DNA from 3 places in the Streptomyces sp. NPDC018045 genome. Region 2 is predicted to be linked to each of the others. Evidence: riboswitches for the same ligand, from Rfam matches in the RefSeq annotation. Region 2 holds a riboswitch; each other region holds the start of a gene.
What was found. A riboswitch is a leader RNA that binds a small molecule or an ion and turns the genes downstream of it on or off. The one in region 2 is predicted to bind cobalamin.

Region 1 (9,430 bases), on a different contig from region 2:
CGCTCAACGCCGCGCGCCGCGCGACGGCCTCCGCGAACAGCGCGCAGTCCTCCGCCGCCAGCGCCCACGCCTCCGCCGTCCAGGCGGGCAAGGACGCCAGGACGGCGGCGGCGGCCGCGAGCCAGGCCCACCAGATCGCCGCGGCCAAGCGCCGGGCGGAGATCGCGGCGGCGGCCAAGGCGGCGGCCGAGGCGGCGCGGAAGGCCAGGGAGAGCGGCCACAACCCGGTCGACTCGGCCGACAACGACCAGGTCGGGGGCGGTGACACACCGTGGTGGCGGGATGCCGGGTGGTGGGCCAACGCCACCAACTGGGCCAGTATCGGCACCGGGTTCCTGTCGGCCGGTCTCGGCCTGGCCGGTCTGATCTTCCCGCCCGCCGCGCCCATCCTCGAACCCATCGCGTTCGGGCTCGGCGTCACCTCCGTGGCGCTCGGCGGGCTGAGTTCGGTGTTCACGGGGATCGAGCACGGCTTCGGGAGCAATGAATTCATGGCGTCCGCCGGAAGCGCGGCGCTCGGCCTGATCACCTTCGGGCAGTCCAGGTGGATCGGCTCCCTCGGCGGCGGTAGGGTCGTGACGAAGATTACGGAGTTCGGACACGACCTCGTGTCGCCGGTCACCGGCCTCCTGGGGTCGCTGGGGATCTGACCGGGGTTTTCGCACGGCAAGGCGCAAGGGCCGGTGACGCGTGTGTCGCCGGCCCTCACGTCATCCCGCGCGCCGAAAGGACCACTTCATGCTCGTATCGCTCCCGCTCGGTTGGCTGTTACTGATGGCGGCCACGGCGACTTTCGTCTTCTGTTTCGCCATGGCCAAGTGGATTCCCGGGCGCAAGGGGAAAATCGTCTTTCCGGTCATCTCGCTCGCCTGCTGCCTCGGCATGGTCCTGGTCGGGCAGCTCCAGTACCAGCACTGGACCCCGCGGCACATGCTGGTGCTGTACTCCTTCGCATGGTTCGGGATCACGATCGGGCTGTTCCCGTCGCGGAAACTCATGTACCGGTACGCCGAGGAGATCGGCCGGGGCGTGAAGCGGGAGAAGTACGCGTACCCGGCGCGCTACCAGGTGTCCGCCGTCCTGTCCGTCGTCGTCATGTGTTTCCTGGCCTACGCCCTGTCGCAGTAACGGCGCTGCTTCCCTTCTCCACCGCCTCCGGCCGCGGGATTGGCCGGGGAAATCCGCCGTCCGCCTCCCCGCGTTTCCTGACACCGGTCATTCCCGGCCGAAGGACGGTCTCAGCGGATGAGCCGGAAGAGGTCGTACAGGTCGTCGGTGGTGCGGGCCTCCGTCAGCATCCGGCGGAAGCCCGGGTGCGCGGTGTGCCGGGCGAGGACCGAGTACGCGTGTACGCAGCCGGTGTCCCGGAGCTTGTGTGGCGCCGCGAGGAGGAACACGTCGCGGACCGGGCGGCCGTCGGCCCCGCGCCAGTCGAGCTCCGCCGGCACCCGCGCGAAGGCGGCCGCCGGGCCGCTGACCGCCCGGCTGCGGGCGGTCAGCAGGGCGATGCCGTGGAAACCGTTGGTGCCCTGCGTCATGCGCAGGCGTACCGCGCAGACGAAGGCGCGGACGTCCCAGAGGGCACCCGCGGTGTCCAGGCCGCCGGCCAGGTATGCGAGGAGTTCGTCCTTGGTGGCGGCCTGCGCGCGGGGGTGGACGCGTCTCTTGTCCAGGTAGTCGGCGAGGCTGTGGGTGCCGTCGGCCACCGTACGGACGCGGTTCACGCCTCGGCCGACACCGGTTCGGGAGCGCTGGTCACCGTGCGGGCCGGACGCAGCAGTCCGGCGGAACACACCGCGGCCACGCAGAAGGCGACGGGCAGGAAAAAGGCGACGTTCAGGGGTACGAGACGGGTGAGCGGCCCGATGACGGCGGGGCCCGCCAGCATTCCCACATATCCCATGCCCGCCACGCGGGAGACGTTCGCCCCGGACGACGCCGGGTCGACATTGCCCGCCGCGGTGAAGAACTGCGGAATGCACCCGGACAGTCCGATACCGAAAAGGGTCCAGCCGACAAGCGCGAACGGAACCCAGGGAGAGAGGGACGCGAGCGCCAGACCGACGGCCGCGAGGCCGGCTCCGTAGCGCACCACGAAGACCCGGCCGAAGCGGGCCACCACCCGGTCGGTGACGAACCGGCCCACGGTCATGGCGGTGGAGAACCCGCCGTACGCCAGGGCCGCGGTCGCGGCGGGGGCGTCGAGCACGTCCTTGAGATGCAGCACACTCCAGTCGTTCGCGACGCCCTCGCACAGCATGAGCATGAAGGCGAGCACGCCCAGCGCCCAGACCTGCGACGGCGTACGGCGCTCGGGGGCCGGGGCGGCGCGCTCCGCCGCCTCCGGGCCGGCCGGGGCCGGGGCGGAGCGCTCCGGGGGCAGCAGGCCGGGCACCAGCGCGAGGGTGATCAGTACGCCGGCCACCGCCACGGCAGCGAGGGTGAGGGAGGGCCGCCAGCCCCAGCTCAGGGTGCGGGCGCCGATCAGCGCGGCGATGACGCCGCCGACCGAGAACACCGCGTGAAAGGCCGACATCACGGGGCGGCCGTAACCGCGCTCGACCTGAACAGCCTGGGTGTTCATGCTGACGTCCAGGCAGCCGTTGCCGAAGCCGAGGGCCAGGAGGGCCGCCGCCAGGGTCCACGGCGAGTCGGCCACGCCGGGCAGGAAGACCGTGGCACTGCACAGGGCGCCGCCGGCCAGCACGATGGCGCGACTGCCGAACCGGTCGGCCGACGCCCCGCAGAGCTGCATGCCCGCGAAGGCGCCGGCGCCCAGGAAGAGCAGCAGCCAGCCCAGGACGGCATGGCTGATGCCGACCCGGTGCTCGATCGCGGGGATGTGCACGATCCACATCCCCATGACGAAACCGTTGAGCGCGAAAGCCACGAAGGTGCAGGCGCGCGCCGTACGCAAGCGCCGCGACGGCGGCGACCCGGTGATGGAGGCAGTCGATTCACTCATCGCGGCTGACCATAACGCACAAAAGATGTGTGCGTAAGGCTTGGAAGGGCTTCCGGCACCTTCCGGGGCGGGCTGGCGACAGAGGTGTCCGGACGGCAGCCGCGCACCGCGGCCGATACGCAACTGCGCGCCTGTGGAACGTGGTTGGGGAGCGAGCACCCGCGGCCCGCAGGGTCACACGTGCACGATGTTCACGCCCGCCGCGCGCATCTCCTCGACCACCGGCGTGCCCTGCGCCGCGTCGGTCACCACCACGTCGAGCTGTTCGACCGAGCAGATCCGGCCGAGCGCCACCCGTCCCAGCTTCTCCGCGGTGGCCACCAGGATGATGCGCCGCGCCGCCCGCGCGGCGACCCGCTTCACGTGCACGTCGTCCAGGCTGTAGGCGGTGGCCCCACTGGCCGCGTCCACCCCGCAGGAGCCCAGGATGAAGGTGTCGTAGCGCAGGTCCTCGAAGGTGCGCAGCGCCGCCTCCCCGTAGAAGGACAGCTCCCCCGGCCGGACCTGGCCGCCGGGGAGCAGCAGGCGGATGCCCTCGTGTTCGGCGAGCGGCATGGTCGCGTGCAGGGACAGCGGGGTGACGGTCAGCCGGCGGCCCGCCATGGCGTGGGCGACGGCCACCGCCGTGGTGCCGGTGTCCAGCGCGACGGTCTCCCCGTCGTTGAGCATCCGCACGACCACGTCGGCCAGCTTCGCCTTGGTCTCGCCGCCCACCATGGACCGCACCGCGTACGGTGGCTCGACCCCGCTGAGCAGGGCGGTCACCGCGCCGCCGTGCACCCGGCGCAGGGCGCCCCGGGACTCCAGGAGTTCCAGGTCCCGGCGGATGGTCATCTCCGACGTCTCGGTGGAGCGGGCGAGTTCGGCCACGGAGACCCGGTTGCGCTCGGCCAGCAGGGCCAGGATGAACCGGTGGCGTTCGGAGACATTCATGTCGCTGATGTAGCACATCAACACGCCCGCTGCGACTTCCTCCCCGCCCCTCCGTTGGGCTCCGCGCCCTGTCAGGGCGCCGGCGGGTGAGATACACCCATGCCCCATGCCGAGTGTGCACTCAAACGCGCATTTTGTGAGTACGGGCCCGGAACGTAGCGGCTTTCTTCGAGGTGATGTCATGACCGCGGTGCTCTTCGACATGTTCGGCGCGATCGCCCGGCAGCAGTCCCCCGCCGCCTGCGCCCGGCTGGGGGAGACGGCGGGAGTCCTCGGCGACGCCTTCCGGGAAAGCCACTGGGTCCTGCGGCGGCCTGACGACCGGGGTGACCGGAACGGCGCGCAATATGGGTGAGAGACCGCCGAAGCGCTCGGGACGCACAGCAAGGCGCCGGCCACCGTGCGGCCGCTGGAGATCCTCCAGCGCGGTCTGCGGATCATCGGGGCCGGCCGGAAGGGCCGTCGGGGCCTGCCCGCACGAGGCCCGTCCCCGCCGTACGGGTGGCGCCCCTGCCCCCGCCCCGCCCCGCGCCCCGGCAGCCCCGCCACCCGCAAGATCTCCAGCACCCCTGGACTTACTAGGACGTCCAACTATATGTTCGTGGCGAAGGCCCGCGGTGCAGGGAAGCCGGTGTGAGTCCGGCGTGGTCCCGCCACTGTGACCGGGAAGTGCGACGCCGAGCAACACGCCACTGACGCAGGTGAGTCGGGAAGGCGGGCGGCGCGCGATGATCCGGAAGCCAGGATACCGGCCGCGGGTGTTGTTCCGTGTTGTCCACGAGGATGGAGCAGACACGCATGGCACCGGTGCGTACCCACAGCCCAGGTGATCCGGTCCGGCCCGCGGCACCGCCCGCGCGCTGACGGTTTCGCGCCTTTCGCGTCCCACGGCCCCGCCACGGTCCGCGCGTCATCCGCGCCGCCCGTGGGCCCGGCCGTGCCATCCCCGGATCTCACCTGACGAGAGCAGGCCCCCCATGGTCCGAGAACTGACCCATTTCATCGGCGGCAAGCACACACCGGGAACATCGGGTGCGTACGGCGATGTGTACGACCCGAACACCGGCACGGTGCAGGCCCGCGTCCCGCTCGCGGACCGGGCCGAGACGACGGCCGCCGTCGCCGACGCCGAGGCCGCCCAGCCGGAGTGGGGCGAGTGGAATCCGCAGCGGCGCGCGCGGGTGCTGCTCAGGTTCCTGCACCTGGTCGAGGGCGAGCGGGACGCGCTGGCGCGGCTGCTGTCGAGCGAGCACGGCAAGACGGTCGCGGACGCGCACGGCGACCTCCAGCGCGGCCTGGAGGTGGTGGAGTTCGCCGCCGGGATTCCGCACCTGCTCAAGGGCGAGTTCACCGACAACGCCGGGACCGGCATCGATGTGCACTCGCTGCGCCGTCCCATCGGCGTGGTGGCCGGCATCACCCCGTTCAACTTCCCGGCGATGATTCCCCTGTGGAAGCTCGCGCCGGCCATCGCCTGTGGCAACGCGTTCGTGCTGAAGCCGTCCGAGCGGGCGCCGTCCGTGCCGTCGCGGCTCGCCGAGCTGTTCCTGGAGGCGGGGCTGCCGCCGGGCGTCCTCAACGTCGTCCACGGCGGCAAGGAGTCGGTGGACACGCTGCTGGAGGACCCGCGCGTCGAGGCGCTCGGCTTTGTGGGCTCCACGCCCGTCGCGGCACACATCTACGCGACGGCGGCCGCGCACGGCAAGCGCGCCCAGTGCTTCGGCGGGGCCAAGAACCACCTGATCGTGATGCCGGACGCCGACCTCGACCAGGCGGTGGACGCGCTGGTCGGTGCCGGGTACGGATCGGCGGGCGAGCGGTGCATGGCGGTCTCGGTCGCCGTACCGGTGGGCGAGGAGACCGCCGACGCGCTGGTGGCCCGGCTCAAGGAGCGGATCGGCACGCTGCGCATCGGCCGCTCCGACGACCCGCACGCGGACTTCGGACCGCTGGTCAGCCGTGACGCGCTGGACCGGGTCCGGGCCTATGTCGACCTCGGGGTCACGGAGGGCGCGGAACTCGTCGTGGACGGCCGGGGCTTCAGCCTGCCGGGCCACGAGGACGGCTTCTTCGCGGGCGCGTCGCTGTTCGACCGGGTCACCCCGGACATGCGGATCTATCAGGAGGAGATCTTCGGCCCGGTCCTGTCGGTGGTGCGGGCGGCGGACTACGAGGAGGCGCTGCGGCTGCCCACGGAGCACCCGTACGGCAACGGCGTGGCCGTCTTCACCCGCGACGGGGACACCGCGCGGGACTTCAGCCGCCGGGTGAACACCGGCATGGTCGGCGTGAACGTGCCGATCCCGGTACCGGTCGCGTACCACACCTTCGGCGGCTGGAAGCGGTCCGGCTTCGGCGACCTGAACCAGCACGGCCCGGACGCGGTCCGCTTCTACACCCGTACCAAGACCGTCACCTCGCGCTGGCCCTCCGGGGTCAAGGAGGGCGCGAGCTTCACGATCCCGACGATGGGCTGAGGACGATGAGCGTCATGACCACCGCCACCACGGCCGCCTCGCTGACCTCGCTCACCGCGGATCAGCTCGCCATCGCCGAGACGACACTGGATTTCGCACAGGAGCACATCGCGCCGCACGCCGTGGCCTGGGACCAGGACAAGCACTTCCCCGTGGACGTGCTGCGCAAGGCCGCCGGACTCGGGCTCGGCGGGATCTACGTACGGGAGGAGCACGGCGGCTCCGCGCTCGGCCGCGCGGACGGTGTGCTGGTCCTCGAAGTGCTGGCCACCGCCTGCCCGTCCATCGCGGGCTACCTCTCCATCCACAACATGGTCGCCTGGATGATCGACCGGTACGGCGACGACGCCCAGCGCGCCCGCTGGCTTCCCGGCCTGTGCGCGATGGCGGATCTGGGCAGCTACTGCCTGACCGAGCCGGGCGCCGGGTCCGACGCGGCCGCGCTGCGCACGCGGGCGGTGCGGGACGGCGACGCCTATGTGCTCACCGGCGTGAAACAGTTCATCTCCGGTGCGGGGGCCGCGCAGGTGTACGTGGTGATGGCCCGTACCGGCGAGGAAGGGCCGGGCGGCATCTCGGCGTTCGTCGTCGAGCGGGACGACCCGGGCCTGTCGTTCGGCGCCAACGAGAAGAAGATGGGCTGGAACGCGCAGCCCACCCGGCAGGTGATCCTGGACGAGGTCCGCGTCCCCGCGGACCGGCGGCTCGGCGCCGAGGGCGACGGCTTCCGCATCGCGATGAGCGGCCTCAACGGCGGCCGGCTCGGCATCGCCGCCTGCTCCCTCGGCGGCGGGCAGAGCGCCCTGCACGCGGCGCAGGCGTACCTGGCGGACCGGGAGGCGTTCGGGGGGCGGCTGCTGGACGCGCAGGCGCTCCAGTTCCGGCTCGCCGACATGGCGACGGAGCTGGCCGCCGCCCGCGCGCTGGTGCGCCAGGCGGCCGAGGCTCTGGACCGGGCCGATCCGCAGGCGCCGCAGTTGTGCGCGATGGCCAAACGGTTCGCCACCGACACGGGCTACTCCGTGGCCGACCGTGCGCTGCAACTGCACGGCGGCTATGGCTACCTGAGTGAGTACGGCATGGAGAAGATCGTCCGCGATCTTCGGGTGCACCAGATCCTGGAAGGGACGAACGAGATCATGCGTGTGATCGTGGCCCGCGGGCTGACCGGGGCGGCGGCCCGCGGCTCCCGCGCCGGGGCCGGGGCGGGAGCGACCCGATGACCGGCGACCCCGTACGCGACGGCTCGGCACCGGACGCCGCCCGCGACAGCTCCGTACTGCTGCGGACCGAAGGCCGGGCCGCTTACCTGACCCTCAACCGGCCCCAGGCCCTCAACGCCCTCGACCACGGCATGGTGCGCCGGATCGACGCGGCCCTGGCCGCGTGGGCGCACGACCCCGCGGTGGAGACCGTCGTGATCACCGGCGCGGGTGAGCGCGGGCTGTGCGCGGGCGGCGACATCCGCGCCATCCATGAGGACGCGCGGTCCGGCGGCGGCGCCGCGTCCGCCGCGTTCTGGCGCGACGAGTACCGGCTCAACGCCCGTATCGCGCGCTACCCCAAGCCGTACGTGGCCGTCATGGACGGCATCGTGATGGGCGGCGGCGTCGGCGTCTCGGCGCACGGCAGCGTGCGGATCGTCACCGAGCGGTCCAAGGTCGCCATGCCCGAGACCGGCATCGGCTTCGTGCCGGACGTCGGCGGTACGTATCTGCTGGCGCTCGCGCCCGGGGAGGTGGGCACGCACCTGGCGCTGACCGGGGCGCCGGTGCGGGCCGGGGACGCGCTGCTGTGCGGGCTCGCCGACCACTTCGTCCCGTCGGAGCTGGTCGAGCGGCTGGCCGCGGACCTGGCCGCCGGCCCGGCGCCCGAGGTGCTGCCCCGGTACGTGCGGGAAGCGCCCGAGGGCGAACTGGCGGACCGGCGGGAGTGGATCGACCACTGCTACGCCGCCGGCACCGTCGAGGAGATCGTGGACCGGCTGCTCGGCAGCGGCGTCCCGGAGGCCAAGGAGGCCGCCGAGACGATCCTCGCCAAGTCCCCCACCTCGCTGAAGGTCACCCTGGCGGCGCTGCGCCGGGCCCGCGGTCTGGGGCCGCTGGAGCGGGTCCTGGACCAGGAGTACCGCGTCTCGTGCGCGGCGCTGGCCTCGCCGGACCTGGTCGAGGGCATCCGCGCGCAGGTGATCGACAAGGACCGCGCACCGCGCTGGTCCCCCGCCACCCTCGCCGAGGTCACGGACGAGGACGTGGCCCGGTTCTTCGCACCGCTCGGCGACCGGGACCTGGGGCTCGCCGACGGTGCCGGTACGCAGGAGGTGCCCTGGTGAGCGCGGCGACGGGGAACGGGAACGGCGGGGCCGGCCCGGTCGGGTTCGTCGGGCTCGGGAACATGGGCGGGCCGATGGCCGCCAACCTGGTCCGGGCCGGGTACCGGGTGGCCGGCTTCGACCTCGCGCCGAAGGCGCTGGCGGCGGCCGCCGAGGCCGGTGTCGAGCCCGCCGGTTCGGCGACCGAGGTGGTGGCGGACGCGGACGTGGTGATCACCATGTTGCCCGCCGGGCAGCACGTCCTCGCCCTGTACGAGGACGGGGGCCTGCTCGCGGCGGCCCGGCCCGGCACCCTGTTCATCGACTGCTCGACCATCGACGTGGCCGACGCCCGCGCCGCCCACGAGGCCGCCGTACGCGCCGGCCACCAGGCCCTGGACGCCCCGGTCTCGGGCGGCGTGGTCGGGGCCGGGGCGGGCACGCTGACGTTCATGGCGGGCGGCGACGCGACGGAGTTCGCGCGGGCCGAGCCGCTGTTCGCGGTGATGGGCCAGAAGGCGGTGCACTGCGGCGCGGCGGGCGCCGGGCAGGCCGCGAAGATCTGCAACAACATGATCCTGGGCATATCGATGATCGGGGTCAGCGAGGCGTTCGTCCTCGGCGAGCGCCTGGGCCTGTCCCACCAGGCCCTGTACGACGTGGCGTCCACGGCCAGCGGACAGTGCTGGGCGCTGAGCGTCAACTGCCCGGTGCCCGGCCCGGTGCCGGGCAGCCCCGCCGACC
Region 2 (9,430 bases):
GCCGGTCGCAGACCACGGCCGCCGCGTTCAGGTCGTGCAGCGAGACGAGCGTTGTACAGGCCCGGCCGCGCAGCAGGGCCAGCAGCTCGACCTGGTGCCGTACGTCCAGGTGGTTCGTCGGCTCGTCCAGTACGAGGACGTCCGGGGCCTGGGCGAAAGCGCGGGCGAGCAGGGCCCGCTGCCGCTCCCCGCCGGAGAGCGCCGAGAACCGCCGCCCGCCGTGCTCCGCCAGCCCCACGTCGGCCAGGGCGCGGGCCACCGTCTCCCGGTCGGCGCGGTCGTCGCCCGCGAATGCCCGCTTGTACGGGGTGCGGCCCATCGCCACCACCTCGTGGACGGTGAGTTCGAAGTCGCCGCCGCGTTCCTGGGGCAGGGCGGCGATGTGCCGGGCGGTGCGCGTCGGCGGCATGGCCCGGATGTCCTCCCCCGCGAGCAGCACCCGGCCCGCTTCCGGGCGCAGATGCCGGTAGACCGTACGCAGCACCGTGGACTTGCCGCTGCCGTTCGGACCGACCACCCCCGCGATCTCGCCCGGCGCCGCCATCAGACGCACCCCGGCCACCACACACCGGCCGGCGTAGGACACCCGCAGATCCTCGATGTCGATCCGCAGACCGTGGCCCGTGGTCGTGTCCGTAGCCATGCGCGTCGGCGTGTCCATCGTCGCCTCCGTGGGCGTGTCCATCGCCGTCTCCGTAGCTGTGTCCGTAGCTGTGTCCGTAGCCATTTCCGTAGCTGTGTCCGTAGCCGTATCCGTAGCTCTGTCCGTCACCGGGCCCGTAACGGCAGCCGCGGCGCCCACACCCGTAGGCCCGCTCCCGCTCACGTCCCCATTCCCGTCCCCGCCCCCGTTCTCCTCCCCGCTGACGCTCTCGCCCCCGCTCACGTCCCGCCCCCCAGCCGCCGGTCCAGGACGTACAGCAGCACCGGCGCGCCGATCAGCGCCGTCACCACGCCCACGGGCAGTTCCTGGGTATCCATGGCGGTACGGCACACGATGTCCACCACCACCAGCAGGAGCGCCCCGGTCAGCGCGGCCAGCGGCAGCAGCCTGCGGTGGTCGCCCCCCACGATCAGCCTGCACAGATGCGGCACCATCAGCCCCACGAAGGCGACCGCCCCGGACACCGACACCAGGACGCCGGTGAGCAGGCTGGTCACCACGAACAGCGTGCGGCGCAGCCGGACGACGTCCACGCCGACGCTCGCCGCCGTCTCGTCCCCCATCGTGAGCGCGTTCAGCGCGCGGGCCCGCGCCTGGAGGACCAGCAGCCCGGCCGGCACGGCGAGCGCCGGCAGGACGAGCGTGCCCCACGTGGCGCCGCCGAGGCTGCCCATCAGCCAGAACAGCACGCCGCGCGTCTGCTGCTCGTCCCCGGCCTGTAGGACGAGATAGCTGGTGAACCCCGCCAGGAACTGCCCGATGCCGACCCCGGCCAGCACCAGCCGCAGCGGCGCGAAGCCGCCGCCCCGGCGGGCCAGCGTCCACACCAGCGCGAACGAGGCGAGCGCCCCGGTGAAGGCGGCCAGCGACAGACCCACGCCCCCACCCAGGCCGAACGTTCCGCCCGCGCCGAACACCCCGCCCGTTCCCGCCATCGCGCCCGCGCCCAGCACGATCGCGGCCACCGCGCCGAGCGACGCACCGTTGGAGATGCCCAGCAGGTACGGGTCCGCCAGCGGGTTGCGCACCAGCGCCTGGGTGGCCGTACCGACGAGCCCGAGGCCCGCGCCGACCAGCGCGGCGAGCAGCGCCCTCGGAACGCGTAGCTGCCAGACGATCAGGTCGTCCGTACCCGGCCGGGGCGGCTCACCGCCCAGCCGCCGGAACACCACCGACCACACCTCGGCCGGAGCGATGTCGGTGGCACCGAGCGCGACGGCCGCGGTCAGCGCGCCGAGCAGCGCGACCAGCAGACCGATGGCGAGCCATACGGTACGAGCCGCGCCTACGGCTCCCGTAGGGGCAGCGTCCGGGGCCGTACGGTCCGACCCGTTACGCTCCTCGACCCGCTCGGCCTGCCCGGCCTGCCCGGCCCCCTCGGCCCGCCCGGCTGACTCGGACCGCTCGGCCGACTTGGCCCGCTCAGCCGGCTCGGCCCGCTCGGACGTCTCGGCCCGTCCGGACGTCTCGGCCCGTCCGGCCGACTTGGCCCGCCCATCCCGCTCAACCTGATCGGCCCGCTCAGCACCGAACGGCGCCATCAGCGGCCCGCCCCGGACGTGGCCAGCCGGTCCGGGTAGAGCGTCTCCGCGATCTGCCGTACCGTGTCGGCATTGCCCACCCCGGCGATGGTCGTCCGCTCCGAGCCGATCCGAAGGAATTTTCCGTCCTTCACCGCCCGCAGCCCCGCCGTGGCCGGAAACTCCTTGAGAAATCTCTCGGCCTCGTCGAATGCCTTCTCGTTGGCCGCGGCGCTGCCCCGGTTCCGTACGCCGAGTTGAATCCAGTCCGGGTCCTTGCCGACCACGTCCTCCCACGACACCGGCTTGAAAGCGCTCGCGCAGTCCGCGAAGACGTTCCGCGCCCCGGCTTCGGTCAACACCGCGTTCGCCACCTGGCGATTGCAGACCGCGACGGGCTGTTTCGTCCCCGCGTCGAAATCGAAGAAGAAGTACGACGGCCGCTTCGCCGCGGGCACGTCCGCGAGGGCCGCATGTACCGAGGAGACCTTCTTCCGCATCTCCCTCACCAGTTGCGTCGCACGCTGCGAAGTGCCCGTGACCTGCCCGAGCCGCTGAATGTCGCCCTCCACCGCCGACAGATCCCGCTGCGGCACCTTCTTGCGCGGCGCGCACGCCGTCGACGCCAGATAGACGTGCTTGATGCCCGCCGCGGCGAATTCCTCCTCGGTCGGCCCGGTCGCCGCTCCACCCATGGTGCCCATGGAAGCGAACGTGTCGATATAGACGTCGGCTCCGGAACCGAGCAGCTTCTCCTTCGGAATCACCGTCTTCCCCAGCACCGGGACACGCTGCGCGCGGGCATCGAGTTCAGGCGGCAACGTGCCCTTTCCGGGCGGGAATCCGGTACCGATGACCCGGTCACCCGCACCCAGCCGGAGCAGCATTTCCAGGCTCGCCGCATTGCTCGTGACGATTTTCCGCGGCGCCTCGGTGAACGTCGTCCGCCGCCCGTCGCAATCGGCAACCGTGACGGGAAAGCCTCCCGCCGCGCCGCCCGAACCGGCCGATCCGCCCGCAGCCGTACGCCCGTCACCACTGCCGCAACCAGTGGCCAGCGCGGCCACCGCCAGCACCACCACTGACGCCGCCGTCGTCACCGATCGCTTTCCGGTCACCGACTTCACCAGACCCACGCGAGGACGCATACGTCCGCTCTCCCTGCCTCTCGACTGCCCACGGCCCGCGTATACGGGCCCAGGACCAGGTAGTCGAGCGGACGGCGCCCCGGGTTCCCGCCATGTTGGTCCGATGACCTTGTCCGACGCCCCTGTCCGATGACCATCCAGCGATCATGACCATGACCATGTGGCCAGCGGGCGTTAGAGTGTCCGGGCCGTGGTGTCGGGAAGACCGGTGAAGACCTTCGGGTCCAGACCGGAGCGGCCCTCGCCACTGTGATCGGGAAGTTCCCGCCCCTTTCCGTACGCGCCGGGCGCCCGTACGGAGCCACTGGCCGCAGCCCGCGGCCGGGAAGGCAGGGGCGGGCGCGTACACCCGTCAGCCAGGAGACCGGCCACGGCATCTCACGAAATGATCCACGAGGTGCTGGAGCGTGACCACCGGATGCCCCTGTCCGCCGATTCCCCTACGCCGTCCCCGACTTCTCCGCCAACCCCTCCCCCAGCCGCAACGTCGTCCCCCTCGCCTTCCCCCTCCCCGCCCCTTCTGCCCGGGTTTCGCTGGCGGCGCCAGGACACCGTGCGGACCGCGGGCCTGATGGCGGTCATAGCCGCCCTGCACGTCGTCGCCTTCGGTGTGCTCTTCCTGCTGGTCGTGCCGCAGCACTACACCGTGGGCTCGCAGGTCTTCGGGGTCGGCCTCGGCATCACCGCGTACACCCTCGGCATGCGGCACGCCTTCGACGCCGACCACATCGCCGCCATCGACAACACCACCCGCAAACTGATGGCCGACGGCAAGCGCCCGGTCTCGGTGGGCTTCTGGTTCGCGCTCGGGCACTCCAGCGTGGTCGTCGCCATGGCGGCCCTGGTCGCCGGCGGCGCACAGTTGGCCGGCACCCTGCTCGACGACGGATCGAGCGCCCACCAGGTGCTCGGCACCGTGGGCACCACGGTCTCCGGCGGCTTCCTCTACCTCATCGCCGCCCTCAACCTCGTCGCGCTGGCGGGCATCTGGCGGGTGTTCCGCGCGATGCGGCAGGGCCGGTACGACGAGACGGAGCTGGAACAGCACCTCGACTCCCGCGGCTTCATGAACCGCGTACTGGGCCGCTTCACCCGCTCCATCACCCGGCCCGGCCAGATGTACCCGCTCGGCCTGCTCTTCGGCCTCGGCTTCGACACCGCGACCGAGGTGACGCTGATGGTGATGGCGGGCAGCGGCGCGGCGGCCGGTCTGCCGTGGTACGCGATCCTGGTCCTGCCGCTGCTCTTCGCTGCGGGGATGAGCCTGTTCGACACGCTGGACGGTACGTTCATGAACTTCGCGTACCAGTGGGCGTTCTCGAACCCGGTACGCAAGGTCTACTACAACCTCACGATCACCGGCCTGTCGATCGCCGTCGCCTTCTTCATCGGAACCATCGAACTGGTCACCGTCCTGCACGAGAAGCTGGGCCTCACCGACGGCCTCACCGGCTGGATCTCGTCGATCGACCTGGACAACGTGGGCTTCATCATCGTCGGCCTGTTCGTGGTCGTCTGGGCGGCCGCCCTGGCGTACTGGCGGCTGGCCGGGGTGGAAAAGCGCTGGTCGGCCCGGGCGACGGAGGGCCGGGAGGCCGCTTGACCTAGGAGGCGCGGCGGCTGGGGGGCGGTAGGTCGCTTGGCGTGCGGGGGCGCGGAGCCGGGATCGGAAGGCTGCTTGGCCTACGGGGACGCGGAGCCGACCCGACCACGCGTACCCCGCTCTCAAGCTGCCGACCCGGGCGCCGCGCCCACCTTCCCCTTCGCACCGCCGACCCGGGCGCCGCGCCCCCTCCCCCTCAAGTCGCGGAACCGGCCGCCGCGCCCGTCTTCACGTCCCGCCCCCAGCGCGCCAGCTCGGCTTCGAGGTCGAGCGGACGGAGCCGGTCCGGTTCGTCCGGCCCCGGCCAGTCCTCCCGCGGCACCCGCCACATGACCTCGAACTCGTTGCCGTCCGGATCCTTGGCGTACACCGACTTGGACACCAGGTGATCGGTGGCGCCGACCAACGCGCCCCGCTCCGCCAGGTCCGCCGACACGTCCGCCAGCTCGCCGAGGGTGCCGACCTCCCAGGCCAGGTGGTAGAGCCCCACCCGCCCATGCTCCGGCCCGGGCGCCGCGGCGCCGACCGCGAACAGCCCGAGGTCGTGATCGTTCGCGGTCCCCTCGGCCCTGAGGAACGCGGCCCTCCCCGGGATCTCGCTGTCCACCCGGAACCCCAGCGCCTCCGTGTAGAAGTCCACAGCGCGCGCCACGTCCCGTACGTAGAGCACCGCGTGATTCAGCCGCCGCACCGCCACGTCAACCCCTCACCTTCCGCTTCTCCACTCACGTCGCTTTCGCTTCCTTCAAGTCCGCGTGGTCCCGGCCCGAGGACGTTTCCCCCGGCTCTGGCCCGACGTCGCTTTCCTCGGCAGCCGGCCCGACGTCGCTTCGCCGACCGCCGGCTCGGCGTCGCTTCGCCGACCTCTCGTGGACCTACGTGCCTGCACGTGGTCGTACGTGTCTTCACTCGACCCCGTGCGACCCCACGTGGGCCCATGCGGCGTCATGTGGGCCCACGCGGCTTCACGGGCCCCCCACGGCTTCAAGTGACCCCCACGGCTTCACGTGGGCCACGCCGTTTCACGTGGCCTCACATAGACCGGCACATAGCCCCGCGCGGCTCACATGACCGCACGCGCCCCCGCAGCCTCACGTACGCCAACCGCCCCCACGCGGCCTCACTTCACCCAGTTCCACCCAGCTCAGCCTCAGTCGCGTACCAGCAGAATCACGAACGCCGCGACCACGCCGAACACCAGGGCAGCCACCCCATATGCGAGCCGGTGCGTACGCAGCACCGGGAGCAGCCGGTCGACCGCGTAGCGGCCGGGCCCGGTCAGCGCGAGGGCGCCCGCGCCCGCCGTGAGCAGCAGCTCGTACTCCACGCCCTCGGGCGCGAAGAAACCACCGCCCCACTTCACCGCCAGCGCGTTCACCATCGTTCCGACGACCGCCGCGCCCGCCAACGGCGTCAGCAGCCCGAGCACCAGCCCGACGCCGCCGAGCGTCTCACTGAGGCCGGCCACCACGGCCATCGCCTTGCCTGCCGGGTAACCGCTGGCCGTGAAGAACTGCCCGGTCCCGTCCAGCCCGGCCCCACTGAACCAGCCGAACAGCTTCTGCGTACCGTGCGCGGCCATGATCAGACCGACCGCGAGCCGCAGCACGAGCAGACCGACGTCGTACGCGTGCGGAGTGGCGGCGTGCCGGTCGTCGACACCGCTGCCGTAGTCACGGAGGGGGCTGAGGGGGGAGGACATGCGAGTGCTCATTTCTGTCTGGTCTGCCTGGGCCGACGGACCCGGCACGGGGACCGGCCGTCGGCCACCGGAAGTACTTGAAACTTCAAGTCACACCTCGACGATACACACCACTTGAAAGCTGAACAACAACCCACGCCGCACACCGTCACCCTCCGGATGCCGACCCGCACAGCGCGTAACCCCAATACCTACCCTCCCCGACCGCACCCCACCCCACCGCACGCGCGCCCCGCCCCCTTCACACCCCTCACCCCTCCCCTTCCGAAACCGTCCACGTGTCCTTGTCACCCCCACGCCACTCGACCAGCCCCGGCGCGTCCAGGTCGATGTCCTCGGCATCCGGCGCCAGCCCCGCATGCCGCAGAAACTCGGCGACGTCACCGCGCCCGTGCGCCAGCCCGACGATCTGCCCGTGGATGGTGACCCGCCGCCTCCCGGACGACGAGGGCGGGTGCACGATCACCGGCGGATGCTCAGCCATGCTTTCAGCGTGCACCGGGACCGACCACCACGCATGTCGACCGCCCACCACGACGTCATCGCGCGCCTCCCGGAACGGCACAGCCCCCCGAACCAACGCCACTATCGGCAGCGTTGACCACACAGATCGGCCACACCAACCAGGCCCCGATAACCCCGCACCAACAACAGACCACCCCACAACCACCCCAACCCGCGCCCCACACCACCGCCCCACCCACCGGCCGGCAGTCCACGGCCCGGCCCCCCTCCAGCCCCACCAACCCCAAAAACACCAAAGGCCCCCCGTCAAGATCGACGGGGGGCCTTCACGCTGGTGGGCACAACAGGATTTGAACCTGTGACATCTGCTTTGTAAGAGCAGCGCTCTACCGCTGAGCTATGCGCCCTGGCTGAGCCGACAGACTACCTTGCTCCCCGGGCGATACCGCAAACCAGGGCGCACCCCTCACCGTGGGGCCGGTGAACCAGACCCCGCGATCGCGAACCAACCGGCCGCTGTGTTCGTTCCTACTGGGTGGGAGAATGGCAGTCGGGCCTGGGGCGATGCGATCGGGAGAGGGATGTGACGGCGACACACACGCAGCCGCACGAGCAGCGAGCGCGCCGTGCAGTACGCCGTCGCCCTCGACGGGGCGCGTTCCGGGACACGATGACGCTGCTCCTGCTGCCGCTGCCCCTGCTGGCGGCCGCGGCGCCGGCCGCGTTCGCGGGTGGCGGTACGCGGCGCTGGTTCGGGCGCGGGGAGAGCCAGCGTGCGGACGCGCAGGCCGCGAAGGATGCGGCGGCGGCGGCGTTCTACGAGCTGGACACGGCGCAGCGCGATCTCCGGATCTCCATAGAGACGATCACGGCGGTCGACAGATCTCCGGCGGCCAGACGTGCCGCGGAGGACTACGAGAACTTCGGGCGGCGCATCGACGAAGTCAGCCAGGGCTACATCTCCGCCGTCGACGCCCATGATCTCGACCGGGACGATCTCGACGCCGGTGCGGCCTCGCGGGCCCGCGCCGACCTCACCCGGGCCAAGGAGGAGCTGGAGCGGGTCAAGGCCGACCTCGACCGTTTCGCGCAGGGCCTCGGCCCGCTTCTCCAGACCGCGGAAACGCAATTGGCCCGGCTCGCGCCGGCGGTGGAACGGGCCCGGCAGGCCCTGCTCGCCGCGAGCAACGCACTGGACACCGTCCGCGCGCAGGACTTCCGGGCCGACGATCTGGCGGCCCGGCTGGCCGCCCTGTCGCCCGAGCTGACCAAGCTGAACCAAGGCGCCGGGCAGCACGGCGTGCAGGAGACGATCCGGCGCGCCGACGACGTACTGCGCCAGGCCGAGTCGGTACGGACCGAGGCGGAGCGGCTGCCCGAGAAAGCCGCGGAGATCGACAAGCGGCTGGTGTCGCTGCGCACCCGGGCCCAGGCCATCACGACACGGGCGAGCAAGGTCGACCCCGTACTGAGCGAACTGCGCCGGCGTTACAGCGCTGCCTGCTGGCAGGACCTCCAGCACGTACCGGACCAGGCCGCGGACGCCGTCGCGCAGGCCGAGACCAAGGTGCGGGAGGCCCAGCGGGCCCGGGACGAGCAGCGATGGGCCGACGCCACGAGCCTGCTGGCGACCGTACGGGCCCTGCTGAACACCACCGACGAGGCGGTTTCGGCGGCCGGCGACCGGCTGCGGCGGCTGGACGAGGTGTCCTTCGACCACGAGAAGGAGGTCGAGCGTACGCGCTTCGCCGTACGGGACGCGCAGCGCCTGGCGATGGCGGGGCGCAGCACGCCCGACCCGCGGCATGCGCGGCCGCTGGACGACGCGGTGGCGCGTCTGGAGCGCGCGGTCACCGGCCTGGAGGGGAGGCATCCCGACTGGTGGCACTTCCTGACCGAGACGGAAGCGGTACGGCAGACCGCGGCCCGGGTCGTTCAGGAGATCCGCGAGGAACGGGGTGGCGGAGCGGCGGGCTGAAGCCGACGCCTCCGGACGCCCGGCGGCCCAGCCGGCAGTCCGACGGCACAGCCGACTGCCCCTGGCCCCCTCCCCGCCCGGCCCCGCACCCGGTACCCGCCCTGGCCCGCGTCCCCTTCCCCAGCCTCATGACCTGGCACTATGGCGTCACGCCGCAGACAGGCGGATGCTGGACTCAGGCACGGCCCAGGCGGTTCATCGCGCTAAGGAGGCCGCACATGGAAGCTGGCCAGGCCCTGCACGGGCCCTCCCGGACGCTGCGCGGCAAGGTGCGGCGCACGCGACTCGACGAACACCTGCCCGTCGATCACCGGCTCAGCACGGTTTACCGTTTCGGAGCCGGACTGATG
Region 3 (9,430 bases), on a different contig from region 2:
ACAGGACTGGGTGGCCGCGGAATGGGCCTGGGCCTGGCCCGCCAACCGCCGCATCCTCTACAACCGCGCGTCCGCCGCCCCGGACGGCACACCGTGGAGCGAACGCAAGGCGTACGTCTGGTGGGACGCGGCCGAAGGCACCTGGACCGGCCACGACGTGCCGGACTTCATCCCCGACCGCGCCCCCGACCACGAGCCGCCGGACGGCGCGACCGGCCCCGACGCGCTGCGCGGCGACGACCCGTTCATCATGCAGGCGGACGGCAAGGGCTGGCTGTACGCGCCCGCCGGCCTCGTGGACGGGCCGCTGCCCACCCACTACGAACCCCAGGACTCCCCGTTCGGCAACGCCCTGTACCCGGCCACGCCCCGCTCACCGGTCCGCCGCCTGCACCCCCACGAGGGCAACCGCTACCACCCCAGCGGCGACGAGCCGGGCGCCGACGTCTACCCGTACATCGTCACCACCCACCGGCTCACCGAACACTTCACCGCGGGCGGCATGAGCCGCTGGTCGCCCTACCTCGCCGAACTCCAGCCGGAGCTGTTCTGCGAGATCTCCCCGCGGCTCGCCGCCGAACGCGGACTGGAGCACCTGGGCTGGGCCACGATCATCACCGCGCGGGGTGCCATCGAGGCCCGCGTCATGGTCACCCGGCGGATCACCCCGCTGACCGTGCAGGGCCGCACCGTCCACCAGATCGGCCTGCCCTTCCACTGGGGGCCCAACGGCGTGGTCACCGGCGACGCCGCCAATGAGCTGGTGGCGATCGCCCTCGACCCCAACGCCCACATCCAGGAGGACAAGGCGCTCACCGCCGACATCCGGCCGGGACGCCGCCCGCGCGGCCCCGGACTGCCCGAACTGGTCGCGGCCCACCGGCGGCGCGCCGGCCTCGACGCGACCACCGGAACGGAGCCCCGCCCATGACCGGCCACCTGCTCAGCGGCGTCGAACCGGACCCGGTCGGCGACGCGGGCCACCCCGGCGCACCGCCCCGGACGGGCTTCTTCACCGACACGTCGGTGTGCATCGGCTGCAAGGCGTGCGAGGTGGCCTGCAAGGAGTGGAACGCGCTTCCCGAGGACGGCCTGACCCTGTCGGGGATGAGCTACGACAACACACAGGGCCTCGGGGCGTCGACATGGCGGCACGTGGCCTTCATCGAACAATCCGTACCGCCGGGCCGGGACCCGGCCGCGGACCAGGCTCCGCCCGCTCCCGAGGGCCGTACGGAACTGCCCCTGGCCGACACGCCGGGCACCGGCGGCGCGCCGCCGGGCGGCGACCCGGCCGGCCCCGGCGGTGAGCTGCGCTGGCTGATGGCCTCCGACGTCTGCAAACACTGCACGCACGCCGCGTGCCTGGACGTCTGCCCCACCGGCTCGCTCTTCCGCACCGAGTTCGGCACGGTCGTCGTCCAGGAGGACATCTGCAACGGCTGCGGCTACTGCGTACCCGCCTGCCCGTACGGCGTCATCGAGCAGCGCCCCGCCGACGGCCGCGCCTTCAAGTGCACCATGTGCTACGACCGGCTCGGCGCCGGACAGGAACCCGCCTGCGCCAAGGCGTGTCCGACCGAATCCATCCAGTACGGGCCGCTGGACGAACTCCGCGAGCGGGCCGCGCTCCGCGTCGGCCAACTGCACGCGGCAGGCGTCACCGACGCGCGGCTGTACGGTCACGAGCCGACCGACGGCGTCGGCGGGGACGGCGCGTTCTTCCTGCTCCTCGACGAACCCGAGGTCTACGGACTGCCACCGGACCCCGTCGTCACCACCCGCGACCTGCCCGCCATGTGGAAGCACGCGGGCACCGCGGCGCTCTCGCTGGCCGGCGGCATCGCGCTGGCGTTCGCCGGGCCCGCACTCAAGCACCTCGGCATCACCACCGTCCGGAAGGGCAGGCGATGAACGGATGGCGATCAACGGACGAGGGATGAACGGATGAACGGCTCCGATGTCACCCGTGAGGGCTCCGAGGGCGGGCTCCCTGGGCGCGCCGCCGCGCCGGAGATGCTGCGCGGCGGGGCGAGCGGGCCGGGCGGGCCTGACGGGGCCGGGCCGGGCCGAGAGGGCGACGGCCGAGGACGACGCCGGGGCGGCAAGCGCGGCCGGGGCGAGCAGCTCATGGCACCGCCGGCCGAGTTCGCGTCGTACTACGGCAGACCGGTCATCAAGGCGCCCGCCTGGCGCGCCCGGGACATCGCCGGGTACTTCTTCCTCGGCGGCCTGGCCGGCGCCGGATCGGTGCTGGCCGCCGGAGCCCACGCGACCGGCCGCGCCACCACCGCCACCGCGATGAAGGTCTCCTCCCTGGCGGCGGTCTCCCTGTCCACCGCGGCGCTCGTCAACGACCTCGGCAGACCCGGCCGGTTCGGGAACATGCTGCGGGTCCTCAAGCCGACCTCGCCGATGAGCGTCGGCTCCTGGCTGCTGGCCGCCTACGGGCCCGCCGCGGGCGCCGCGGCCGCGGCCGCGGTCACCGGCAGGCTGCCCCGGGCGGGCGCCGTGGCGACCGGCGCCGCGGCGCTCCTCGGACCGGCCGTCGCCACCTACACCGCGGTCCTCGCGGCGGACACCGCCGTCCCCGCCTGGCACGGCGCCCACCGCGAACTCCCGTACCTGTTCGCCGCGTCGGCGACGGCCGCCGCCTGCGGGATGGCGCTCGTCGTCGCCCCCGCACGGGAGACCGCGCCCGCCCGCTGCGCCGCGGTACTGGCCGCGGCCGCCGACGAAGCGGTCACCAAGGCCGCCGAACGGCGCCTCGGCATGGTCGCGGAAACCTACCGCGCGGGGCGGGCCGGCACGCTGCTCCGTACGGCGAGGACGCTCACCGCGGCCGGAGCCGCCGTGGGCGCCGTGTGCGGAGGCCGTTCACGCCCGCTGGCCGCCGCGAGCGGCCTGGCGCTGCTCGCCGGTTCCGCGTGCACCCGCTTCGGGGTCTTCGCGGCCGGCATCGCCTCCGCCGAGGACCCGAAGTACACCGTCGTACCCCAACGGGCGGCCAAGGAAGCCCGCCGCACCACCCCAACGCACAGCGCGGAGAGGACACAGCCCACATGACCCGCACACCCCACAACGACGAGCCGGCCCAGGTCGTGCTCAGCGCACAGTCCCCGGCCGACGCCGAGGCCGTGTTCAGCACCTTGCGGAGCTGCTTCGACTCCGACCGGGCCGCCGGCGACACCGCGCACGACGAGCCGAAACAGCCCGGGCACCCGACCGTCTGGACCGAGACCTTCGAAACCTCGGAGGTACGCGGCGAGGTCCGGCCGAGCGTGGGCCTGGCCGCCACCGTCACCGCCGACCTCCAGGGCAGCCACCTGGCGGTGGACCGGCTGCGCGACGTGCTGACGCGCGCGTTCTCCGTCCGTACGGAAGGCACGGTCTCGGGCGACCAGGAGGTCGAGCTGCAAATCGTCCTGGAGAGCGCGGGGGAGAGCTGACCGCCTTCAGGACGTCACGGGCGGGCGCGGAGCAGCCTCAGTTCCGTTCCGCGCCCGCCCGTTCTGCGGCCGGGGCCCTCACCCCGGCGGCACACCGGGGCCCCTCAGCCCCGGTCGTCCGTGCGGAACCGGAGGCGGCGGAGGAGCCGAGGTCCTCGCCGCCACCGCCACCGGCTCAGGTCAGGCCGAGGGCGGCAGCTCCGCCCGGACGGTCCGGGCGGCGGCGACGAGGTTCTCCAGCGAAGCGCGGGTCTCGGGCCAGCCGCGGGTCTTCAGACCGCAGTCGGGATTGACCCACAGGCGCTCGGCCGGGATGGCTCCGAGACCCTTGCGCAGCAGGCTCGCCGCCTCCTCGGCGCTCGGCACCCGGGGCGAGTGGATGTCGTACACGCCCGGCCCGGCCTCCCGCGGGTAGCCGTGTTCGGCCAGTTCCCGGGCCACCTGCATGTGGGAGCGGGCGGCCTCCAGGCTGATGACGTCGGCGTCGAGGTCGTCGATGGCCCGGACGATGTCGCCGAACTCGGCGTAGCACATGTGCGTGTGGATCTGCGTACGGTCCCGTACGCCGCTGGTGGTGAGGCGGAACGCCGCGGTGGCCCAGGCGAGGTAGGCGGCATGGCCGGCGGCGCGCAGCGGCAGTGTCTCGCGCAGGGCCGGCTCGTCCACCTGGATGACCGAGGTGCCGGCCGCCTCCAGGTCGGCGACCTCGTCCCGCAGGGCCAGCGCCACCTGCCGGGCGGTGTCGCCGAGCGGCTGGTCGTCCCGGACGAAGGACCAGGCGAGCATGGTGACCGGGCCGGTCAGCATCCCCTTGACGGGCCGGTCGGTGAGCGACTGCGCGTACCGCGTCCACCGCACCGTCATCGGCTCGGGCCGTGAGATGTCGCCCGCGAGGACCGGCGGCCGGACGTAGCGCGTGCCGTACGACTGGACCCAGCCGTGCTGTGTGGCGAGGCAGCCGGTGAGCTGTTCCGCGAAGTACTGCACCATGTCGTTGCGTTCGGGCTCGCCGTGGACGAGGACGTCGAGGCCCGCCCGCTCCTGGAAGGAGAGCACCTCGCGGATCTCGTGCTCGATGCGCTCCTCGTACCCGGCCGTGTCGATGCGTCCCGCGCGCAGATCCGCGCGGGCGGTGCGCAGTTCGGCGGTCTGCGGGAAGGAGCCGATGGTGGTGGTCGGCAGCAGGGGCAGGCCCAGGTGGGCCCGCTGCGCGGTGGTCCGCTGCGCGTAGGGCGCCGAGCGGCGGCCGTCGGCGTCGGTGACGGCGGCGGTACGGGCCCGTACGGCGGGGTCGTGGGTGATCGCGGAACCGGCGCGGGACGCCAGGGCGGCTCGGTTGGCGGCCAGTTCGGCGGCGATCGTGTCGGTGCCGTGCGCGAGTGCGCGGGCGAGCGTGGCGATCTCGGTGGTCTTCTGCCGGGCGAACGCGAGCCAGCGCAGGACCTGCGGGTCGATGTCCCGCTCGGCGGTGGCGTCGAGCGGCACGTGCAGCAGGGAGCAGGAGGCCGCCACGTCGACCCGGTCGGCCAGGCCCAGCAGCGTACCGAGCGTGCCCAGCGACCTCTCGTAGTCGTTGAGCCAGATGTTGCGGCCGTTGACGACACCGGCGACCAGCCGCTTGCCGGGCAGGCCGCCCACGGCGGCGAGCGCGTTCAGATTGTCCGCGGCGGCCTCGGTGAAGTCCAGCGCGAGACCGTCGACGGGGCTCTTGGCGAGCACCGGCAGGGCCTCGCCGAGCTGGTCGAAGTACGAGGCGACCAGCAGCTTCGGGCGGTCGTCGAGGCCGCCGAGGACGCGGTAGGCGCGCTCGGTGGCGTTGAGTTCGGCCGGGGTGCGGTCCTGCACCAGGGCGGGCTCGTCGAGCTGCACCCACGCGGCACCGGCCGCACGGAGGTCGGCCAGGACCTCCGCGTAGACGGGCAGGAGCCGGTCCAGCAGGGTCAGCGGATCGAAGTCGGCGGCGACACCCGGGGCGGGCTTGGCCAGCAGGAGATAGGTGACCGGGCCGACGAGGACCGGGCGCGGCGCGTGGCCGAGCGCGAGCGCCTCCCGCACCTCGCCGACCTGCTTGGCGGAGTCGGTGGTGAAGACCGTGTCAGGGCCCAACTCCGGTACCAGATAGTGGTAGTTGGTGTCGAACCACTTGGTCATCTCCAGCGGCGCCACGTCCTGCGTGCCGCGCGCCATCGCGAAGTAGCCGTCCAGGGCGTCGGCCTCGACGGCGGGGCGGTGCCGTTCCGGGACCGCTCCGACCATGACGCTGGTGTCCAGCACATGGTCGTAGTACGAGAAGTCACCGGTCGGTACCTCGTGGATGCCGGCGTCGGCGAGCTGTTGCCAGTTCGAACGGCGCAGGTCCTTCGCGGTCTCCGTCAGCGCGTCCGCGCTGACGCGGCCCTTCCAGTACCCCTCGACGGCCTTCTTCAGTTCCCGGTTGCGACCCTGGCGGGGGTAGCCGTACACGGTGGCCCGTGCTGCCGCGGCTGCGGGCTTCGCTGTCACGGAATCTCCTTCGCGGACGTGTTCTTCTCCGAGTCCCGGTGACGGGACGAGAACGCGAAGGAATGACGCACCGGACGGGCCACCCGGCGCCGCCGAACGGCACGCGTGCTCGTCTGATGTGTACGCCGACCCGCCCTCGAGGTCACCGGAATGTCCGCGCACGTATGGACGCACGCGGGCAACGGGCAGGTCTTCGGACTCGCGGGCACGCCTGCCGGACCTTCGTCCGGCGGGCACCTACTGGCCGTCGCTTCCCGGATCCGCGGCCCGGATCCAGTGCGTATGACGGCGGTCGTTCTCGCTCACCGCTGCGGGGCAGTCCCGGATTCCCACCGGGTTCCCTCTTGCGACGCACCTGCCTGGCGGACAGGGCGAACCAGTTGCACCGGACAGAGTAGGTCCCTCACCCCTCGTACGGACAGACCTGTTCGTGTGGCGGCGCGTGAGATGGGACACGAGGGGAGCCGGCGGGGCGGGTCGGGCGGCCCTTGTGCCTCCGCCGCCACACCGCAACAGAAAACCCTGCCGGGCCGATTCGGGTGGGGCGTTGCCTCGTCGCGCGCCTCGCCCGATCGTGAGTTCACCGCGGCTGAAGCGGGATTCCGGGATGGCTGCATCGGCCATCCGGGCGGCGCACCGTTCTGCGAATGCGGCAAAGGCGTCGTCGGCACCGCCGCCGAGGGTGTTTCTGTGCCGCTTATTGGTCGCTGTATTTCTCGCTGTTGCTTCCGGTGGGAAGTTTGTGGATGAGGTGGTGGGAGTGGCCGGGCGCGGTCGTGGTGGGTGCGTGGTGGCCTGGGGAGAGGGTGCGCGAGGTGTCAGGTGGGTGGTGGTGACGGGCTGCGGAGCGGGGTTCGAGGGGTTTCCGGGAACCTTTTGCGTGGCGGTGGGATTGCGGTGGGGCGCGTGGGGGAAGGATGGTTTTCTTTGGGGGCCGGGGGGTGTGGGGGACTTGATGAAGTGGTCAACTATTCATTGACAGTTGCTCTGTACGGGTGGTTGAGTCGGCCTCGCCACGGGGGCCTTGCCCATGGTTTGCCGTACCGCGGGGAGGGGTGACCGTCAATTGAGTCCTGTCCATCGAGCCCTGACCATCGAATCCCCGTCCCCGGCATCTGCCGGACATTCCGGTCCGCCGCGGCGACCGCGGTTTTGACCGAGGGGTTTTTCCCCTTCTTGATGCGGTGTCGGTGAGGCGTTCACGTTGCCGTACGCGGTGAATCCCCCGTGCCGTCATGGTGATGCCGACTGCAAGGCGGGTGTCCCGGGCGACTTTGAACCCGGTGTCCAGGAACAAGGAGCAAGGTGTGCTTGACGCCCGGAGAGGGACCCGGAAGACATTCGACAAGCCGGGTACCGAATCGGCGGATCTGGTGGTGGACGGCGGGCGGGCCGCGGCGGCCGTCGGTGCCGGTGCGCTGAGCGTCGGGGTGCCGGGCGACAAGTCGGTCAGTCACCGGGCCCTGCTCGCGGCCCTGCTTCCGGGAGCACCCGAGGTGCTGACGGTGCGCAACGCCAACGTGGGCGGCGCCGTACGCGCGTTGCTGCCGGCGATGCGCGCGCTGGGCGTGGAGGTCGTGGCCGGTGCGGACGGCGCCACGCTGACCGTGCGGCGCGGTGCGGCACCGGTGCCGCAGCGGGTACGGGAGCACCCGGATGTCGCCCGGTGGCCCGAGGGCGTGCCGTACGTGGAGACCGGAGGGTCGAGCGCCGCGGCCCGGCTGCTGATCGGCGTACTCGCGGGGAGTGGCACCCCGGCGGTGGTGGACGGCGACGACGTACTGCGGCACCGGCCGATGGACTGGCTGGTCGACCCGCTGGCCGAACTGGGCGCGGACATCACGTATCTCGGGGACGACGGCTGCCTGCCCGTCTGGGTGAAGGGACCGGTGTGCCGGCCCGGCAGGACGGTGGAGTTACGCGTGGGGAGCGCGCAGGCACGGTCCGGGGTACTGCTGGCCTTGGCCGCCGCCGGCCTGCCCGGGACCGTACGGCACCCGGTGCGTTCGCGGGACCACACCGAGCGGATGCTCGCTTCGTTCGGCGGTGAGCTGGACGAGGGGGACAGCGAACTCGTGTGGGCCGGGCGGGCGTTCCAGGTGCCGGGAGGCATCGACGTACCGGCCGATCCGTCGCTCGCGGCGTATCCCGTGGCCGCGCATCTGCTGTGGGGGGACGGCGGTACGCTGCGGGTGCCGGGCGTCTGCCTGAACCCGACCCGGACCGGATTCTTCGAGGTGCTGCGGCGGGGCGGGGCGGACATCTCCTACGCGTACGAGCACGGGCGCGGGGACGCGCCCGAGTGCGGGGACGGAAGCGGGACCGGAAGCACCGAGGGGGGACGCCCGCGGGCCGGTGAGCCGGTGGGGACCGTGGTGGTCCGGGGAGGGCTGGACGCCGTCGAGTCCGTGCGGGTGGACGAGCCCTGGCTGCTGCACGCGCTGATCGACGAGGTGCCGCTGCTGGCCCTGGTCGCGGCCCGGCTGCCCGGGACATCGTGGATCGGATGCGCGCAGGAACTGCGCTTCAAGGAGACGGACCGGCTGACGACCACGGCGCGGATGGCCGAAGCCTTCGGCGCCCGGATCGAGGTGGCGGCGGACGGGCTGACGGTGCACGGCGGCGCGCCGCTGCGCGCCGGTGTGGTGCCGGGCTTCGAGGACCACCGGATCGCCATGGCCGCCGCGACGCTCGCGGGGTGCCTGCCGGGGCGCACCACGGTGCGCGGCGGCGCCTGTCACCGCACGTCATTTCCCGACTTCGCCGATGTGCAACGGGCCGTCGGCGCCCGGATCGCAAAGGACCCCGAGGCATGATGAGTGAGGCGAGTACCGAGGCGCGGTCCACGGGCAGCACCCTGGGGCCGGCCTTCAGCGGCGGCAGCGGGCCCTGGCTCTACGCCGAGGACGGCACCGCCTGGTTCGACGGGACCGCGGGAAGCGGCGCGGCGACCCTGGGGCATCAGCACCCGGACGTCATCGCCGCCGTGACGGCTCAGGCCGGCCGCCTGGCGCACACCGGCTGCAAGCTGGGTTCGGACGCCCGCCGGCGGATGGTCGAGCGGATCGGCGCGCTGTCCCCGTACGCGGAGCCCGCAGTGCTGCCCACCACGACCGGCGCGGAGGCGGTGGAGTCCGCGCTGAAGATCGCCCGCGCGGCCACCGGGCACCGGGCCGTGGTCGGCTTCCGCTACGGCTTCCACGGCAAGACGGCCGGGGCGCTGGCGCTCACCTGGCGCGCGGAGTTCAAGACCTACAGCGGCTTCGGGGACGAGGACGGCCGCGGGCCGGCCGTCATCGCGGAGCTGCCCGACCCCAGGGAACCGGGGCCCGACGACGCGGCGCGGTTCGCGGCGGGGCTGTCCGCGGCGCTGGACGCCGCCGACCGGCGCGGCGGCACCGCGGCCGTGGTGCTGGAGCCGGTCCAGGTGACCGAGGGCGTGCTGGATGTGGCGCCGGGGCTGCTGGACGAGATCGCCC

Region 1: it holds a riboswitch for cobalamin, as region 2 does, so the genes downstream of both, ACH4EB_RS04400 (CoA-acylating methylmalonate-semialdehyde dehydrogenase) here and ACH4EB_RS02465 (HoxN/HupN/NixA family nickel/cobalt transporter) in region 2, are expected to answer to the same signal.
Region 3: it holds a riboswitch for cobalamin, as region 2 does, so the genes downstream of both, metE (5-methyltetrahydropteroyltriglutamate--homocysteine S-methyltransferase) here and ACH4EB_RS02465 (HoxN/HupN/NixA family nickel/cobalt transporter) in region 2, are expected to answer to the same signal.

The regions. Positions count from the first base shown of each region.
Region 1 is NZ_JBIRFL010000002.1:69,493-78,922, reverse strand. It holds gene ACH4EB_RS04430 (hypothetical protein) at 1-650, shown strand, start outside; gene ACH4EB_RS04425 (hypothetical protein) at 739-1,128, shown strand; gene ACH4EB_RS04420 (PTS sugar transporter subunit IIA) at 1,239-1,724, opposite strand; gene ACH4EB_RS04415 (MFS transporter) at 1,721-2,965, opposite strand; gene ACH4EB_RS04410 (DeoR/GlpR family DNA-binding transcription regulator) at 3,140-3,898, opposite strand; gene ACH4EB_RS04405 (hypothetical protein) at 4,080-4,253, shown strand; cobalamin riboswitch at 4,484-4,670, shown strand; gene ACH4EB_RS04400 (CoA-acylating methylmalonate-semialdehyde dehydrogenase) at 4,876-6,375, shown strand; gene ACH4EB_RS04395 (acyl-CoA dehydrogenase family protein) at 6,381-7,598, shown strand; gene ACH4EB_RS04390 (enoyl-CoA hydratase/isomerase family protein) at 7,595-8,707, shown strand; gene mmsB (3-hydroxyisobutyrate dehydrogenase) at 8,704-9,430, shown strand, end outside.
Region 2 is NZ_JBIRFL010000001.1:587,185-596,614, forward strand. It holds gene ACH4EB_RS02450 (ABC transporter ATP-binding protein) at 1-613, opposite strand, end outside; gene ACH4EB_RS02455 (iron chelate uptake ABC transporter family permease subunit) at 883-2,205, opposite strand; gene ACH4EB_RS02460 (ABC transporter substrate-binding protein) at 2,205-3,263, opposite strand; cobalamin riboswitch at 3,507-3,720, shown strand; gene ACH4EB_RS02465 (HoxN/HupN/NixA family nickel/cobalt transporter) at 3,718-4,935, shown strand; gene ACH4EB_RS02470 (VOC family protein) at 5,132-5,632, opposite strand; gene ACH4EB_RS02475 (DoxX family protein) at 6,086-6,637, opposite strand; gene ACH4EB_RS02480 (hypothetical protein) at 6,888-7,121, opposite strand; tRNA gene ACH4EB_RS02485 (tRNA-Val) at 7,435-7,509, opposite strand; gene ACH4EB_RS02490 (hypothetical protein) at 7,686-9,080, shown strand; gene ACH4EB_RS02495 (DUF4383 domain-containing protein) at 9,299-9,430, shown strand, end outside.
Region 3 is NZ_JBIRFL010000009.1:236,485-245,914, forward strand. It holds gene fdh (formate dehydrogenase) at 1-931, shown strand, start outside; gene ACH4EB_RS22430 (4Fe-4S dicluster domain-containing protein) at 928-1,914, shown strand; gene nrfD (NrfD/PsrC family molybdoenzyme membrane anchor subunit) at 1,948-3,066, shown strand; gene ACH4EB_RS22440 (hypothetical protein) at 3,063-3,449, shown strand; gene metE (5-methyltetrahydropteroyltriglutamate--homocysteine S-methyltransferase) at 3,630-5,951, opposite strand; cobalamin riboswitch at 6,118-6,347, opposite strand; gene ACH4EB_RS22450 (3-phosphoshikimate 1-carboxyvinyltransferase) at 7,259-8,767, shown strand; gene ACH4EB_RS22455 (aminotransferase class III-fold pyridoxal phosphate-dependent enzyme) at 8,767-9,430, shown strand, end outside.